Regions from separate parts of the Lutispora sp. QWL-02 genome, predicted to be linked through region 3. Evidence: riboswitches for the same ligand, from Rfam matches in the RefSeq annotation. Region 3 holds a riboswitch; each other region holds the start of a gene.
What was found. A riboswitch is a leader RNA that binds a small molecule or an ion and turns the genes downstream of it on or off. The one in region 3 is predicted to bind glycine.
Positions count from the first base shown of each region.

Region 1 (5,968 bases), 1.1 Mb from region 3:
CAGGGAGAAAATGACCGGTATATATAAAAAAGCAATTGAAAGAAACAATGAAAGCTGTTAAAATAGATAAGGATGATGCTACTGTGGCTCAGTCGGTAGAGCAGCTGATTCGTAATCAGCAGGCCGGGGGTTCGAGTCCCCCCAGTAGCTCCATGTGAAAGCAAATCACTCATAAGAGTGATTTTTTCGTATAAGCGAATAGATAGCTGGGGCTCGAACGGGCGGAACAAGAAAATGCGACCCTTAGAAGCATTTTCCTGCCCAGGCGTGATAGCGAGCCAAAGCGAGCGGAGCGAGTCCCCCCAGTAGCTCCATGTGATATAAATACTTGTGGAAAATAGATCTATAAGTATTTTTTATTTTACCCCTATTATAGATTTCAAATTATCTTCCCACAAGCTTGCCGACATTTTTTATTAGAATAGATATAGTGCCGTCTGTATTCGTTATAAATTCTAGTCTGTCCGTATCCGCATACTGATCGAGAGGAATATTTATCTCAATCCCCGTATCGGTTTTGATAATTTGGCGCTCCAATTTCTTAAAGTTGCTTTTGCTCTGAATCTGAAATTCCTTTTTATCTAATCCCTGATTAATTATTTTTTCTTTAAACTCATTTTTCGCCTCTACATTATTCTCAAAAACTTCATTGATTACATCATCTACATTGAACCCGCCATGCTCATCATAATTGTCTAATAATATTTTCTTAAATTGCATTTTTTTCTCGATATCATCATTAAAATGCTTTTTGTTAATCTGATCTGCTGTTTTTGTTACAATATCAAGTTTGGATTTGGAGGACAACTCCGGCTGGCATCCAAGATAGTAGTGGGATAAATAATACTCCTTTTGGCCGTTTATTAAATATTTTTTTTCAACTATTTTAACTGAAAAATCATCCAGATTAATAATAACAACCTCATCCAGACTTTGGGCTTCAGATGGTAAAACTGTTTTTTGCTTTATTATCGTATTTTTAGCACCTGTATCAATTGTTTCAACGAAGTGAATATATGAGCTCTTGTAATTCATTTTAAGTATTGAAAAATATGAATCGCCTTCATAATTGAATGTTGCGAAAATGAGATCCGCAGCAGGAATATCAACATTTTTCTTCATAAGGGTAAATAATTGCAGCGAAAGATTCTTAGTTGCAGCAATAAAATCATTATTGTCCAAGTATGTACTTAATTCCTTGTAACAATAGTTATCACAATCATCAAGTTGGGTAGCTTTGTAATTATCGCTCATTAAAATCTTAAATATATGGATTTTAATGAAATCCTCTATTTCTTCGCTTAAGTCTAACCGGGCGTTTGATAGAACCGGCATATCCATGCTCGAATCCAAAATATGAACTATTGCATTTGTCACTTTTATACTGTCTTTATCCATTATATTTTACTCCTTACCTTTACCGCCATATTCTTTCGCTAAAGAGAGCAGGCTGAACTCAGCCTGCTCTCTTTAGTATAAATATTATATTACCACAAATGATCGCTTGACAACATCAATTGCGCTTATTATTTTTAAACTATCCGTTAATATACTTATCTATGGCAGCTGCAGCTTCTTTTCCTGCTCCCATTGCTAAAATAACAGTAGCAGCGCCGGTCACCGCATCTCCGCCGGCAAAAACGCCTTCCTTTGAAGTCTGACCCTGCTCATCTGCTATCAGGCATTTTTTCTTATCAACATCTAAACCTTCTGTGGTGGAAGGAATTAGCGGATTAGGCGATGTACCAAGAGCCATTATTATAGTATCAACATCAAATTCGAATTCTGACCCCTTAACAGGCATTGGTCTTCTTCTTCCCGACTTGTCAGGTTCACCAAGTTCCATTCTTACACATTTAATACCTTTTACCCAGCCCTTTTCATCACCAATTATTTCTGTTGGATTGGTAAGAAGTTCAAAGTTTATGCCTTCTTCCTTTGCGTGATGTACTTCCTCTACCCTTGCCGGAAGCTCTTCCTCTGATCTTCTGTATACTATCCATACTTCTGCTCCAAGCCTCTTAGCTGTTCTGGCAGCATCCATGGCAACATTTCCTCCGCCTACTACTGCAACCCTGCTGCCAACCTTAATAGGTGTATCGTATTCATCTTCATAAGCTTTCATCAAATTATTTCTAGTAAGGAATTCATTTGCAGAAAATACACCGTTATAGTTCTCTCCGGGTATTCCCATAAATTTAGGAAGACCTGCACCTGAACCTACAAACACTGCGTCATATTTTCCCTTATCGAATAAATCATCTATTGTAACAGTTCTTCCTACGATGACATTTGTTTTTATCTTTACCCCAAGCTTCTTTAAATTTTTTATTTCATGTTTTACGACAGTCTCTTTAGGAAGCCTAAACTCCGGAATTCCATAGACTAAAACTCCCCCTGGCTTGTGGAGTGCTTCATAAATAGTTACATCATAACCTTCCTTTGCCAAATCTCCGGCACATGTGATTCCTGCAGGCCCAGAGCCTATTACTGCTACTTTATGTCCATTGCTCTCTTTAGCTTCCGCTACTTCAACATCATGGTCTCTTCCCCAATCTGCGGCAAATCTTTCAAGCTTTCCTATAGCTACAGCATCTCCCTTATTTCCGAGAACGCATTTAGATTCACATTGTACTTCCTGAGGGCAAACCCTGCCGCAAACCGCAGGAAGTGCAGTATATTTAGCGAGAACTTTAGCAGCTTCTGCAAAATTTCCTTCGGCAATTTCATGAATAAATTCCGGTATATTAATTGATACTGGACATTTTGTTACGCATTGAGGATTTTTACATTTAAGGCATCTTTTGGCCTCTGCTACAGCTTCCTCTTCCGTATATCCAAGGCAAACCTCTTCAAAGTTATGGCTTCTAACTTCAGGTGATTGCTCTGAAATGGGAACCCTCTCAAATCTGTTCATTAGTTAGCGCCTCCTTTATGACATGTGCATACATGTTTTTCATTTTTCTCTGCTTCTTCATTTTTATATTGCGCTTGCCTTCTGAGTGCTTCATCAAAATCCACAAGATGACCGTCAAATTCAGGTCCATCCACACAAGCAAACTTTGTTTCATCCCCAACTGTTACCCTGCATGCGCCGCACATACCTGTACCATCCACCATGATTGGGTTCATGCTTACAATGGTTTTGATTCCAAGCTTCTTAGTCATGATACATACAAATTTCATCATTATCATTGGACCTATACATACGATGAGGTCATATTTTTTCCCTTGATTTACCACAAGATCTTCAATCAAACTGGGTATCATACCCTTAAAGCCGTAGCTGCCATCGTCTGTTGCTATATAGAGATTTCCTGCTACTTTTCTCATCTTATCTTCAAGAATTATCAAATCTTTAGTTTTAGCACCTATAATTACATCAACATCTATGCCATTTTCATGGAACCATCTGGCTTGCGGGTACACCGGGGCAGTGCCAACTCCTCCTGCTACGAATAGAACTTTTTTCTTTTTTAGCTCATTGATATCTTCGTTTACATATTCTGAAGGCTGTCCCAAAGGACCTACAAAATCATGGAAGTATTCGCCTTCATTGAATTGAGCCATCTTTTTTGTAGAACAACCTATAGATTGAGCAACAATAGTGACTGTTCCTTTTTCCTTGTCATAATCGCATATGGTCAAAGGAACTCTTTCTCCCTTCTCGTCAGCTATGACGATTACGAATTGACCCGGTTGAGCTGACTGTGCCACCAGGGGAGCTAAAACATCCATCGAGAAGATGTTTGTTGATAGGTTTTCCTTCTTTACAATTTTATACAATGGTAGCCCTCCTTACATATTTTAAAAAACATTTTGAATCATTGGAATTTTCATGCAATAAAAAAAGATAGAAGCTTCTTCGCCTCTATCTCTGTCATTAAACCTGAGAGATTCTTCTATATCAATAGAATTGCCCCTTCGGTGCATACGCTTTCCAGAGTTATGTCCGACTGCGGTCCTTTGGCCTGAGAGTTTCATTTAACGGGCTTTTCTGTACTTTCTCCTTCGGCTCCCATTATAATGGGTATCTCCCACAAGTCATCATCCATTTCATATCAAATTGTATTAAAATTAATATTCCCTTTCTATATCTCTGCAGTATTGGATTAATGCTATATATCCAAGCTTTATTTTATTGCTGCATAATCAAATCCAGAAGCATATTACAATCAAAATCTTTTATTGCATGTTTATTTTATCACAATCTTTTTGCTTATTCAATGTATTTTTATCCCATATTGCAACTTATCCTGCAATTTTTATTTTTGATTTTAATTGTTCATTTTTTCTATTTCCTCTTCTATTTGATTCTTGTCAATGCGCTCAAAAAGAATATTTACTTCTCCTAAATTCAATCCGGATAAAACTTCAGTATATTTCCAGCCTAAATCTCCTATCTGAAGCATGCTGTTGAGCTTAGATGATGAAATCGGCAGAAACGGCTCCAGCAGCATTGATAGGTTGGCAATGATCTGAACACATGTGTAAAGTGTTTCCTTGCATCTCTCTTTATTTTCTTTCACCGTAATCCAAGGCTGTTCTTCATCAAAATATTTATTTGCAGAACGTATGAATGAGAATATTGTTTCAATGGCATCTTTAAAATGGCCTTGCTCAATAAAATCTGCCGAAATCGCATATAGCCCTTTTAGCGTTTCTCTTATTTCAGGATTGCATTGACCCTGCGGCACTTTACCATCAAAAAATTTTTGTATAAAAACAAGGCTTCTATTAACAAAATTACCATATGCACCGAGCAGCTCTCCATTATGGCTATTAATAAATTCCCTCCATGAAAAGTCGGCATCTCTCGTCTCAGGGCCATTAGCTATAAAGAAATAGCGAATAGTGTCCGGATCATAGTGCTCAATAAGATATGGTATCCATACAGCCCAGTTTTGGCTCGTGGATATTTTTCTGCCTTCAAGCGTTACATACTCGCTTGATATTATCCTATCCGGCAGGTGAAAGCCGCCATGAGCCTTGAGCAATGCGGGAAGTATGACAGTATGAAAAGGAATATTATCTTTACCATGTACATAATAATGCAAAGACTTTTCAGCCCATATGGACTTCCAGTTCACACCCCGGGCCTGTGCCCATTTTTTGCTTGCCGAAAGATATCCTAATACTGCTTCAACCCATACATATATCTTTTTATTTTCGAATCCTTCTGCAGGGACAGGTATGCCCCATTCCAGATCCCTGGTCACAGCCCTGTCTCTAAGGCCTTCATCAACATATCTTTTTGACAGCCCTATTGCATTGGCTCTCCAGCCGCAAGAATTGGTGATATAGTCATTAATGAACTGCTCCAGCTTTGATAATGCCAAAAAGAAATGCTCAGATGATTTGAAAATCGGGGTTTCACCACAGATTCCGCAGCTTCTGTCATTTAGATTGGCTGGGTCTAAAAGAGCCCCACAAGCGTCACACTGATCACCCTTGGCACTGCTTCCACAGTTGGGGCATTTGCCTATAACAAATCTATCCGGGAGAAATCGATTGCACTCTTCGCAAAAGGCTTGTTCTATGGTTTTACTATAGATATAACCACTTTCCAAAAGATCCGTAAAGAACTCCTGGACAAAATCAATGTGATAAGGGTCATTGGTCTGGGTGTACAAGTCATAAGAAAAGCCTAGTTTTTCAAAGCAAGCCTTAAATTCATTATGATAGCGGTCTGCTATCTGTTCAGGAGATACACCCTCCTTGCTTGCCCTGATCTGAATAGGCGTGCCGTGGCAATCGCTTCCTGACACATAGCACACGTTATATTTTTTCAGTCTGAAATACCTCGCTAAAATGTCACCCGGCAGCAAAGCTGCAATATGGCCTATATGAAGCGATCCATTTGCATAAGGCCAGGCTCCTCCAATAAATATGTCCATTAAAAACACCTCCTGATTTTTTAAGTCGTCTGATCATGTATATAAGAACAAATAAATAAAGCCCTCACCCC
Region 1 covers NZ_CM177762.1:3,388,337-3,394,304, forward strand. Annotated here, with positions in the region: tRNA gene AC4HCY_RS15970 (tRNA-Thr) at 78-153, shown strand; gene AC4HCY_RS15975 (nucleoid-associated protein) at 385-1,398, opposite strand; gene gltA (NADPH-dependent glutamate synthase) at 1,538-2,917, opposite strand; gene AC4HCY_RS15985 (sulfide/dihydroorotate dehydrogenase-like FAD/NAD-binding protein) at 2,917-3,786, opposite strand; glycine riboswitch at 3,871-3,949, opposite strand; glycine riboswitch at 3,950-4,050, opposite strand; gene metG (methionine--tRNA ligase) at 4,278-5,897, opposite strand.
Region 1: another riboswitch for glycine. It lies ahead of AC4HCY_RS15985 (sulfide/dihydroorotate dehydrogenase-like FAD/NAD-binding protein); the one in region 3 lies ahead of gcvT (glycine cleavage system aminomethyltransferase GcvT).

Region 2 (5,968 bases), 1.0 Mb from region 3:
TATAAGGTTGTAACCAATGACTTCCAGGCAACCGGCGGAGATGAATACGTAATGTTTAAAGAAGGCAAGAATACTTTTGACACAAACATTCCGATAAGAGATGTTGTCGTAGATGAGATAAAGAAATTGAAGGTCATCAATCCTGTGGAAGATGACAGGTTAATAGATGTAGCAGGGAAAACCAGCATGGTCATACCTTTTGACTTTGATTTGGCAGCATAAGATAATAATAGGATTACAAGTAAGAAAGGTGCATAAGCGCCTTTCTTTTTTTCTCTTGTAGAAAGCCTGGCGATTTTGTATTATATATATAGACTTACAAGGGAGATGTTATGCTTGTCGATAAATATAGTGCTTGTAGAGCCTGAAATACCTCAGAACACCGGTAATATTGCAAGAACCTGTGCAGCAACAGGCTGTAAGCTTCACTTAGTAAAGCCTTTGGGCTTTTCTGTGGAAGATAAGTATTTAAAACGAGCCGGATTAGACTATTGGAGTTTGGTTGAGATTAAATATCATGATAATTTAGATGCTTTTTTCGATATGTATAGAGAAGGAAAGTTCTTCCTTTCCACCACTAAAGCTAAAAACAAATATACTGATTTAAAATATGAAAAGGATTGCTTTATATTGTTTGGCAAAGAAACCGCAGGATTGCCCAAGGATTTGCTTTTAAAAAATCCGGATGAATGCATAAGGGTTCCTATGATCGATGAAGCAAGATCCTTAAACCTTTCGAATTCTGTTGCTATAGTAGTTTATGAGGCACTAAGGCAAATCGGATTTCCCAATATGATATAACATAGAGTGTAGGGGGAGTTATTAATGGCTGTTGTTATTTTAACAGATACTATGTGCGATGTACCTAAGAAATTTGCAGATGAATATAATATCAGAGTATTGCCATTGACAGTAAATTTTGGGGAAGAATCCTTCAGGGATGGTATAGATATTACAGCAGATGAATTCTTTAAGAGACTGGAATCTTCTGAGGAACTGCCTAAAACATCCCAGATAAACCCTCCGCAATTTGAAGCTGTATTTAAGGAGGAATTGGGAAAGAGCAATGCTGTTGTCGCGATTCTGGGTTCTTCCGAATTGAGCGGCACGTATAACTCCGCGGTTATTGCCAGAAATAATTTGGAAAGCCATAATATATTTGTCATAGATTCAAGAGCGGTGACCTTGGGGGCAGGATTGCTGGTTATTAAGGCGGCGCGCTTGGCACGTGAGGGCAAATCTGCAGAGGATATAGTTGATAATATTGAAAAAGCCAAAGATAGGATGAAACAATTTTTTATTATAGGAAGCTTGAAGTATCTGTACAAAGGAGGGCGCATATCTCTTTCTGCTTCGGTGCTTGGTTCGATTTTGAACATTAAGCCTATAATAACTATGGTGGATGGAAAACTGGAGATGATTGAAAAAACCAGAGGAATAAAGAAGGCCATTTCCATAATGATGGATAATATAAAATCTAACGGTTGGACATTAGACGGTAAGGTGATAGGCATAAACCATACCTTATGTCCTGAACAAGCTGATTATATTGAAGAAATAATAAATATGTCCTTTAAGCCCAAAGAGATAATAAGAGGAGAGGTGGGATCGGTGGTAGGAACTCATGCCGGCCCCGGTTGTGTGGCGCTACATTTTGAATTATAGAGGAGAGGTGGAGTATGAGCAAGATTAAAATAATTACCGACAGTACATCAGATTTGCCAAGAGGTATAGCAGAAAAATATGATATTGAGGTTTTGCCTCTCACCATATTTTTCGATAAAGATGAATATAGAGATTGGGTAGATATAGCTCCAAACGCTTTTTTCGAGAGGATGAGAAATTCAGAAAAATTGCCAACAACATCACAGGTGAACCCAAACAGCTTTAAAGAAAAATATGAATTGTTTTTGAAGGACTATGACCATATAATATCCATACATCTGTCTTCAGATGCCAGCGGTACTTATAATTCTGCAGCAATTGCCAGGGAAATGGTCGGCGAAGATAAGGTAACTGTTATAGATACAAGAAACTATACCTATGGCTTCGGCCAAATGGTGATAGAAGCCGCAGAGATGGCGGGGGAGAGAAGGACAAAAGAGGAAATAGTTGATAGAATAAACTATCTGATAGATAATGTGAAAACTTTATTTGTGGTTGATACCCTTGAGTATTTAAAAAAAGGCGGAAGACTCTCTGCTACTAAGGCAACCATAGGGACCTTGTTAAACCTGAAGCCCATATTGACTGTTGACGACGGAAAAATAGTGGCGATTGACAAGGCCAGAGGGATGAAGAAAGCGCTGAAACGGATTGTGGAAATAATGCAGGAGCAAGGTGCCAACTTAAAAGATCAGAAGGTCAAGCTCGGTCATGCAGATAATCTGGAGCATTTAAGAGACTTTGAAGCTGCCATCGAGGAAACCTGCGGCAAATTTGAGATGGAAGAATTTGAAATAGGCTGTGTCATAGGCGTATATTGCGGTCCGGGAACCGTGGTTATCCACTATATTTAAAAATTTTTTTAAAAACAAACAAATAAAGCTTGAATAGATTAGACAAATTGTATATAGTATAAGTATAGGAAATATCTATAAAAAAAATATACGATTTTTGGTATAATTTAATATGGTATGGATGAAGATTCGCGGGAGATGCCTATTAAAATAGGAGCCGAAGGAGTAAGTACGGAAAAGCCCGTTAATGAAACTCTCAGGCAAAAGGACCGCAATCGGACATAACTCTGGAAAGCATTATGCACCGAAGGAGCAATTCTATTTCATAGAAGAATCTCTCAGGTTAATGACAGAGATAGAGGCAACTGCTTCTATCTCTTTTTGTTAGCATGAGAACATCAGTTGCGATTCATAAATGCATCTTTGATAAACTACCCGCTAACGAAAAAAGAATAGAAGATAATATGCAGCTAAAAATATTGATTGAGAGGTGATAAGCCTGACACGGAATATCTATATTTTAACTAATAATGTCTTGATTTGTGATAAATTTAACGACACATTGAAGGTTTCTTACGTTGACGGCAGCTATATCGATGTTTTGTATCAGGTAAGAGACAGAATACACACAGGCAGTGTCCTGATCTCACATCCCCTTATGGGAAGCGTTAAACCAAATGAGACACCATATAGAAGCATAATATTGGAAGATAAAAAAGGAGCTTTGGATTTTCAATCGCTTTCAATCATTGAATCCAGCATAGAAAGCTGTAAAAAACTGCTTAATGACAGACCTACACCGGACTGGAGCAATAAAGTCCTTGAAGATTTTAGGTTTTTGGATATGAAGCTTTTAGAAAGCGCATTATCAAGCCTGGGTATAAACTACTAAAACCAGATGAATAGATATAACAAACTAATCCAATGATATACATATGAAAGTGATGAAAGGGGTAGAATAATGGATAAAATTTACGATGTTGCCATAATAGGGGGAGGACCTGGAGGACTTGCTGCAGGATTATATGCTTCCAGAGGCAGAATGAGTGCTGTAATAATTGAAAAAGGCAAATGGGGAGGACAGGCTGCAACAACCGAAGAACTGGAAAACTATCCCGGTTCTATTGAGCATCCTACAGGGCCCAGCCTTACAGCAAGGATGAAGAGTCAGGCAGAAGCCTTTGGAACTGAATTTATAAAGGATGAAGTGGTAGGGTTTGATTTAAGCGATAAAGTCAAAGTCCTAAAGCTGAAAGAAGGAGAAATTAAAGCGAAATCGATAATCATAGCAAGCGGAGCTCAGCATGTCAATTTAGGAGCACCGGGAGAAGACGATTTCAGAGGTAAAGGCGTATCCTACTGCGCAACCTGTGATGCTGATTTCTTCGCAGAATTGGAAGTAGTAGTTGTAGGCGGAGGAGACGCAGCGGTTGAAGAAGCTTTGTATCTTACCAAATTTGCTGATAAGGTCTCAATAGTTCATAGAAGAAACGAATTCAGAGCAGCAAAATCTATCGTAGAAAAAGCATTGGATAATGAAAAAATACAAATAATATGGGATAGTGTTGTTGAAGAAATATACGGTGATGGAATAGTGGAAGGCGTTAAGCTGAAAAATGTAAAAACCGGCGAGATAACAGACTACAGAACCGATGGAGTATTCGTATTCGTAGGCACAAAGCCTGTATCCGAATTTGCAAAGGGCATAGTGGATATGGATGAAAAGGGTTATATAATTGCAGATGCGGAGATGAAGACTTCAGCAGAAGGTATATTTGCAGCAGGCGATGTCAGGGTTACACCATTAAGGCAGGTTATAACTGCAGCAGCGGATGGAGCTGTGGCAGCTATAAGTGCTGAAAAATATATAGAAAGAACCTTTAATAAATAATTAGAGGAGACTGGAGCCGCTAAAAGACAAGAAAATCTCACGAAATCTGAAATAAAAAATTCAGTGACTTTCAGTGGCTTATAAAATGCTTAAAAGGAGGTGAAACAATGTTAGAGCTGAACAAAGAAAATTTTGACCAAGAGGTATTACAGGCAGCAGGACCGGTAATAGTAGATTTCTGGGGTACAAAATGCGAACCCTGCAAGGCTTTGATGCCCGACGTAGAAAGATTGGCAGAGCAATACAAGGATAAAATGAAGTTCTGCAAGCTTAATACTACTGAAAACAGAAGATTGGCTATAAGCCAAAAGGTTATGGGCTTACCTACTTTCATAGTTTATAAAAACGGCGAGAAGGTAAAGGAAATCAGCGGTGCAGATAATTGCACACCTGATACCATAGAAAACCTGATAAAAGAGAACATATAACGTTTCCATGGGGGACTCTCAGTCCCCCTCCAAATAAAAGGGAGGTGAATCTCATGCGTCTAGAGTTAGGCAATATATTCATAAAGGATTTACAGTTTGGCGAAGCTACAAAAGTTGAAAATGGCGTATTGTATGTAAACAAGAAGGAGCTTTTGGAGGCAGTCAGCGGCGACAATAGGTTGGTCAGCATAGAGGTAGATATTGCAAAACCCGGTGAAGAGACCCGAATAATGCCGGTAAAGGACGTCATTGAACCAAGAGTAAAAGTTGAAGGGCCTGGCGGAATATTCCCAGGATTTATCAACAAGGTTGATGTAGTAGGATCAGGCAAGACTCATGTATTAAAAGGTGCTGCAGTTGTCACTGCAGGTAAGATTGTGGGATTCCAGGAAGGTATAATCGATATGACTGGGCCCGGTGCAGATTACACTCCGTTTTCTAAGACCAATAATTTAGTATTGGTTTGCACACCTATTGATCATTTACCTCAGCATGAGCATGAGCAAGCAGTCAGGATGGTAGGCTTGAAAGCTGCGGCTTATATAGGAGAAGCAGGAAGAAATGTAAAGCCTGATGAAGTTAAGACTTATGAAACTTTACCGCTATTGGAAGGCATTAAGAAATATCCTGATCTTCCAAGGGTAGCATATGTCTACATGCTTCAAACCCAGGGACTTCTTCATGACACTTATGTATACGGTGTGGATGCAAAGAGAATAGTTCCTACACTCATATATCCAACAGAGGTTATGGATGGAGCAATACTAAGCGGAAACTGTGTTTCTGCATGCGACAAGAACCCAACATATAATCATCTGAACAATCCAATAATTGAAGATCTATATGAAAGACACGGCAAGGATTATAACTTTGTTGGCGTCATCATAACAAATGAAAACGTTACATTGGCTGATAAGGAAAGATCTTCAAATTGGTCCGCTAAATTGGCAGAATATCTCGGACTTGATGCAGTCATAGTATCTGAGGAAGGCTTTGGAAACCCCGATACCGACCTTATGATGAATTGCAAGAAGATCTCGGCAAAAGGAATTAAAACCGTCCTTGTTACTGACGAATATGCAGGAAGAGACGGAGCATCCCAATCTCTGGCAGATGCTGACAAATCAGCTGATGCAGTTGTAACAGCAGGAAACGCCAACGAAGTGATCGAACTTCCGGCAATGAAGAAG
Region 2 covers NZ_CM177762.1:3,330,877-3,336,844, reverse strand. Annotated here, with positions in the region: gene AC4HCY_RS15715 (5'-nucleotidase C-terminal domain-containing protein) at 1-222, shown strand, start outside; gene trmL (tRNA (uridine(34)/cytosine(34)/5-carboxymethylaminomethyluridine(34)-2'-O)-methyltransferase TrmL) at 337-801, shown strand; gene AC4HCY_RS15705 (DegV family protein) at 826-1,665, shown strand; gene AC4HCY_RS15700 (DegV family protein) at 1,680-2,519, shown strand; glycine riboswitch at 2,642-2,741, shown strand; glycine riboswitch at 2,742-2,819, shown strand; gene AC4HCY_RS15695 (GrdX family protein) at 2,950-3,351, shown strand; gene trxB (thioredoxin-disulfide reductase) at 3,421-4,350, shown strand; gene trxA (thioredoxin TrxA) at 4,458-4,778, shown strand; gene AC4HCY_RS15680 (glycine/sarcosine/betaine reductase component B subunit) at 4,832-5,968, shown strand, end outside.
Region 2: another riboswitch for glycine. It lies ahead of AC4HCY_RS15695 (GrdX family protein); the one in region 3 lies ahead of gcvT (glycine cleavage system aminomethyltransferase GcvT).

Region 3 (5,968 bases):
CTCCTATATGAACTGCGCAGTGCTTTTAGATAATCTTCAAAAGAAGAAAATCTATTATTAAAAACAAAGGTTGATAAGGTTCTTCCTGCAACGAGCCTTTTAAACCCGGGATCGGCATTCAGCACTACCTTCAGCCCCTTCATCTCTTCTATGGCTCTTTCCACAGAAGAAACCTCTCCCCAATAGCCTTTGCAGCAGAGTGAGATAGGCAATCCAATGATTCTGACATCGGCTCTCAGCGGGAAAGCATATTTGAAATTCAGCAGGTTTAGCTTTAAAGAATATGAGAGGATAAAGCTGTCTTCATTAAAGCTATATATTTGACCGCATGGATTTACTTTTTCCAGGAGCTCCAGCAATACTGACAACTCATGTTCAAAAGGTAAATTTGATTTGATATCCGATAAATTGCTATAGACAGCCAATTAATGCACATCCTTTATATAGGCTTTATAGCATTTGTGCCTGCTATCTGCCCATTTAATGCCAAAGCTCTTTGAAAGAGTATTATTTTCGAGGATCCAACCGGATTCAAAATTAGCATACCGACCTTTAACGCATTGAAAACAATGGTCAAACAATGCTAAAATCGCTCCCCGCCCTTTTTCATTGGGTATCACTCCCATTTCAACAATTTTAAAGGTATCTATTTTATCAGAAAAAAATTTATTTTTAATCACAGTTGATAAGCCTAATGTCTCTGAAGGCTTCATCAATTGATGAAAATCGGGATACCAGAGCATGAATCCCACAGGCGTTCCATTTTTTTCAACAAACAAAAGATTTTCAGGTTTTAACAAAAATCTGAAATCCTTAAACAGCTCTAAATCTTCTTCAGCTTTTCGCGGATAATAAAAGAGATGCTCTTTAAAAGCGTCATTATTTATTTGAGTATATATATATGCTTCGGCTTTCAAATCCCTGAAATCAACTGGGCGAACCACATACCTTTCTCTGATCCGCCTCTGAAGTCCAGAATTGAGCAAACGCTCAAGTGAATGCATATCCTTTTTGTAACTTATCATTTCTATCGCTTTGAAGCCGCTTTTTTCAAAAAAGTCATGATAAAAAGGCGGGTTATGTGGCATACCAAAGCTTTGCCGCTCCTCATAATGGCTGGCTAAAAATCCCAAACCGTAATTTACATGAATGTTTAAAGAGCCCGATATTTTATCAGCACCCTTTTCTTTAGCCAAGGCTTCGGCTCGATCTATTATTAAATCAAAAGCCTCCATATCGAATTTTTCGGCTTCAAAGAAGCCTATCTGCAGAAACTCAGGCATCCTATAAGCATATGCCAATATGCTTATCATTATGATTCTGCCGCCATCCATCACCATCAACGGCTCCAGGTAAGCGGACTTGCATAATTCACTCTTGCCGCTCAACAAACCCTTTAGCAGCCCTGACATAGAATTTCGCTTAAAAGGATTATTCAAATATTGATTTTCATAAAACTTGAAAAAAGCTTTTACATTCATATCGTCAACTTGCTTTAATTCCATTTTTCCTCCTGCAAACCACTGTGTGCTTATACTATTTATTATATTAAATCTCTGATCATAAGACAACAAACATGCTGTCAGGCACTTTACATTGATTTTTTTCATATGGATATAATAAATTCAAAGTAAAATTTATTACTTTCAAGGAGGGCAATTAATGAAAGCAAAGAAATTAATATCGATATTTATCCTTGCTGCTGCACTGTTTGCAGGATGTGCAAAGCCTGCGCCTGCGCCTTCTCCGGCTCCAACGCCTTCAGATGCTACACCGGATAAGGTCACAACTGCTTCTATAGTTGATAATGCGGCGGCATTTGAAAAGGCAATAGGCAGCAGCGGCACATGGATCATAGCTATCACAAAAGACCTGACCATTGATAAGGAGCTGGTATTGGACGGCGAATTTAAAAATGGCAAGAAAGACGCTGAGGGCAAGGATATCATACAAAGGAAAATCGCCCTTTATGCCCAGGATGCTAACAGAAACATCACTGCCCGATATACTTTAACAGCACCAAGGCTCACCATCAACAGCCCCGAGGCCAGCATCCAGCATGGAACCTTTAAAGGAGACCTTTATGTTTCATCTAAGAATTTTAAGCTTGTAGATGCTACTGTTGACGGAAATGTATATTTTACTGCAGATGAAGCCAAGGGTACCTTTACAATGGATGATAAGAGCAAGGTCACCGGAAAGCAGGAGATCAAGAAATAAGCGAAAGCGGTTGGATGCCCCAACCGCTTTTTCAAGCTAACAGCTACTTCCTTTCCAGGCCAGTATAGATCAATATCGCATGTCTAAAAAATTCTGCCGTACCCGGCTGCTTTTCATCATAGTAAGCCCTGAACCTTTCATCATCAACATACATTTGGGCAACACCCGCATGGGCTTCCTTACTGTATTCATTCCAATAATATGTGAGCCATTGCTTGTGAAGCTCAGCTGCTTTTTGAGCGGATTCACCTGCGGGATCACCGGTTTTAAAGGCCTCAGAAAGTTTTTCCTTAACCTGCTCTCCAAGCTTTGTTACCTTATCATAGTCTTCTCGGGTCATGCCCATAACTTTTTTATTGGACCTATCAACTACATCATCACCATACTTTTCTCTTATCTCATTTCCATATTTCTTTTCATTATCATCGATCATTTTTCGCTTAAAGCCTTCGAATTTTTCTTTATCAAACATTTTTATCCTCCCTTCCGCAAAGGCTATGGTTTTTTCCACATTCGCTATCAACGCATCCAATTGGCTTCGTTTTTCAAGGAGTCTTTCACGATGTTCTCTAAGTGCAGCGACCCCGTCAAAAGCAGGTGAAGATATCAAATCTTTTATCTTGTCCAAGCTTATATCCAGCTCTCTATAAAGCATTATTTGCTGCAGTCTGTCAATTTCCGCCTGGCCATATATACGATATCCCGATGAATTGATTCTTGCCGGCTTAAGAATACCGATTTCATCATAATACCTAAGAGCCCTTGTGCTGACACCTGCCAACTTTGCCAAACCTTGCACTGTATATTCCATGTGTTTGCCTCCTTTCAAAATCAATATACACCTTTACGTAACGTTAATGTCAACATAATTTTAAAATATTTGGGTTAAATATATATCAGGGGTTGAAATACTTGGAATATATTTATATAATTATAGCAATAAATGAATATTCAACCGGATGAAAATGGCGAGAGATATCATAATAGATAGCCGAAGGAGCAATTATAAAAAGGAAGCCATCTTTTTACAAACACTCTCAGGCAAAAGGGATCGTCATGGGACGGACCTCTGAAGAGTCCGTAAAACGGCGCCGTAGGGGAAATACACTGTGAGTGTAGAAGCTCTCAGGTAAAAGAACAGAGTGGATATAATGGCATCTTTTATTATTATGCTATTATATCCATTTATATTTTGGACACAATACAACTGTATATCATTTGATAACTGCGTATGAACTTTAGGAGATATTATTCCGAAGCCTAATGCCATTCGGCTTATAGATATAAGCATCAGCGGCAAAGGCTATCGGATAAATATATTAAAATTAAAAGGAGGAATAGTCTTATGAGTGATCCTAAAAAGACGGCGCTTTATAATTCCCATGGAAAATATGGCGGAAAAATCGTAGATTATTCAGGTTGGGCACTGCCGGTACAATATGAGGGTATAACCGCAGAACATGAAGCTGTTAGGAATAGCGCGGGTTTATTCGATGTATCTCATATGGGAGAAGTTGAGATAAAAGGAAAGCAGGCTACAGACTATATTCAAAACCTGATCACCAATGATATATCTAATATGAATGAAAACCAGATAATTTACTCTCTCATGTGCTATCCCGACGGCGGCATCGTCGATGACCTTTTAGTCTACAAGTATACAAATAATCATTATATGCTTGTAATCAATGCGGGCAATGTTGATAAAGATGTTGAATGGATGAAGAATAATATAGGAGCCTATGATATGCAGTTTGCAGATATATCGCCTGATATATCTGAGGTGGCCTTTCAGGGGCCTAAAGCAGAAGAAATACTGCAGGAGCTGACAGATACAAATCTGTCTGAAATTGCATTTTTCTATTTCAAAGAAAATGTGAAGATTGCAGGCAGAAATTGTCTTGTATCCCGCACCGGTTATACAGGTGAGGATGGCTTTGAAATCTACATGAAGCATGAGGATGCCGAATATTTATGGGATAAAATACTTGAGACCGGAAAGGCTAAAGGTGCAAAGCCTGCCGGCCTTGGATCCCGTGATACTCTGAGATTTGAAGCAAACTTGCCACTTTACGGCAATGAGCTTTCCGCGGAAATCACACCCCTGGAAGCTGGTTTTGGAATGTTTGTAAAACTTAACAAACCCGGATTTATCGGAAAAGAAGCCCTTGAAAAGCAAAAGGCAGAAGGTTTAAAACGAAAAATAGTAGGCTTTGAAATGATCGAGCCGGGCATTCCAAGGCATGGATATGATGTTTTAGCTGACGGAAAAATTATTGGTTTTGTAACAACAGGCTATAATTCTCCTACGCTAAAGAAAAATATAGGCCTTGCAATGGTTGATATCAAATACTCGGAGCTTGATACTCCGTTAGAAATACAAATAAGGAAAAAAACTGCGAAAGCTAAGGTAGTCGGCAGAAAGTTTTATACCAAGCATTACAAAAAGTAATTAAGATTTTACTGCAATAACTCATTAATGCATATGTTGCACTGACTGATAACGATTGCAAATGTCCCAGGGCATGCTCTCTTGCTCCTGTGGAGCAATTCACCTTATGCTTCGGGACTAAGAGTTTGTAAGCTTGCATAGGGTTGCGTCAAAACTAACAAACTCTAAGCTCCTTCACAATTAACTCTTTTATCAGTCAGTACAACAGGCTAAAACAAAGTTTTGCAGTCTGAACAATGAATAATTAAAAAAAGTTTAGGAGGAGTAACAATGGAAGTAAAAAAGGATTTGTTTTATTCAAATGACCATGAATGGGTAAGAGTCGAGGGAGAAAAAGCCTATATAGGAATCACAGATTATGCTCAGCATTCTTTGGGAGAAATAGTATATGTTGAATTACCGGAGGTTGACAATGAACTTAATGCCGGAGAGGTATTCGGGGTCATAGAATCTGTTAAAGCGGCTTCCGACTCATATCTTCCGGTTTCAGGCAAAGTCCTTGAGGTTAATGAAGAATTATCGGATTCACCTCAGCTTATCAATGAAGATCCATATGCAAGCTGGGTAGTGCTTATAGAAATGTCCGATAAATCCGAGCTTGATAATCTTATGAATGCGCAGGAATATGAGGAATTCTGCAGTAAGGAGGATTAATATGCATAGGTATATACCAAATACAGAAGCTGATGAAAAGCTGATGCTCGGAAGCATCGGTGCAGAATCCATTGAAGATCTGTTTGTAGATATACCGAAAAGTTTGCGTCTCGACAGAAAGCTCAATATTCCCGGTCCTCTATCCGAGCTGGAGCTTTCTGCTCATATGAAAGATCTGAGCCATGCAAATAAAAGCACTGAGGATCTGGTCTGCTTCCTTGGAGCGGGGGCTTATGATCATTATATACCTTCCATTGTAAGGCATTTGGCGATGAGATCAGAGTTTTATACTGCATATACACCTTATCAGCCCGAAATAAGCCAGGGTACCTTGCAGGTGATATTCGAATATCAGACTATGATCTGCAAGCTCACCGGCATGGATGTGACCAATGCATCTATGTATGACGGAGCGACCGCCTGCGTAGAGGCTGCTATGATGGCTGTAGAAAGCGCAAAGCGTGACTCCATAATCGTTTCAAAAACAGTTCATCCTGAAGTCAGGAAAGTATTGAAAAGCTATATGAGGTTCCGCGATGTTGAAGTGATCGAAGCTGATATGGCAGACGGTGTTACTGATGCAGAAAAACTGAAATCATTGGTGGGAAGCAATACCGCTGGTGTTATTGTGCAAAACCCCAA
Region 3 covers NZ_CM177762.1:2,321,100-2,327,067, reverse strand. Annotated here, with positions in the region: gene AC4HCY_RS10820 (GNAT family N-acetyltransferase) at 1-425, opposite strand, end outside; gene AC4HCY_RS10815 (hypothetical protein) at 426-1,505, opposite strand; gene AC4HCY_RS10810 (hypothetical protein) at 1,663-2,220, shown strand; gene AC4HCY_RS10805 (MerR family transcriptional regulator) at 2,264-3,031, opposite strand; glycine riboswitch at 3,280-3,371, shown strand; gene gcvT (glycine cleavage system aminomethyltransferase GcvT) at 3,566-4,672, shown strand; gene gcvH (glycine cleavage system protein GcvH) at 4,943-5,326, shown strand; gene gcvPA (aminomethyl-transferring glycine dehydrogenase subunit GcvPA) at 5,328-5,968, shown strand, end outside.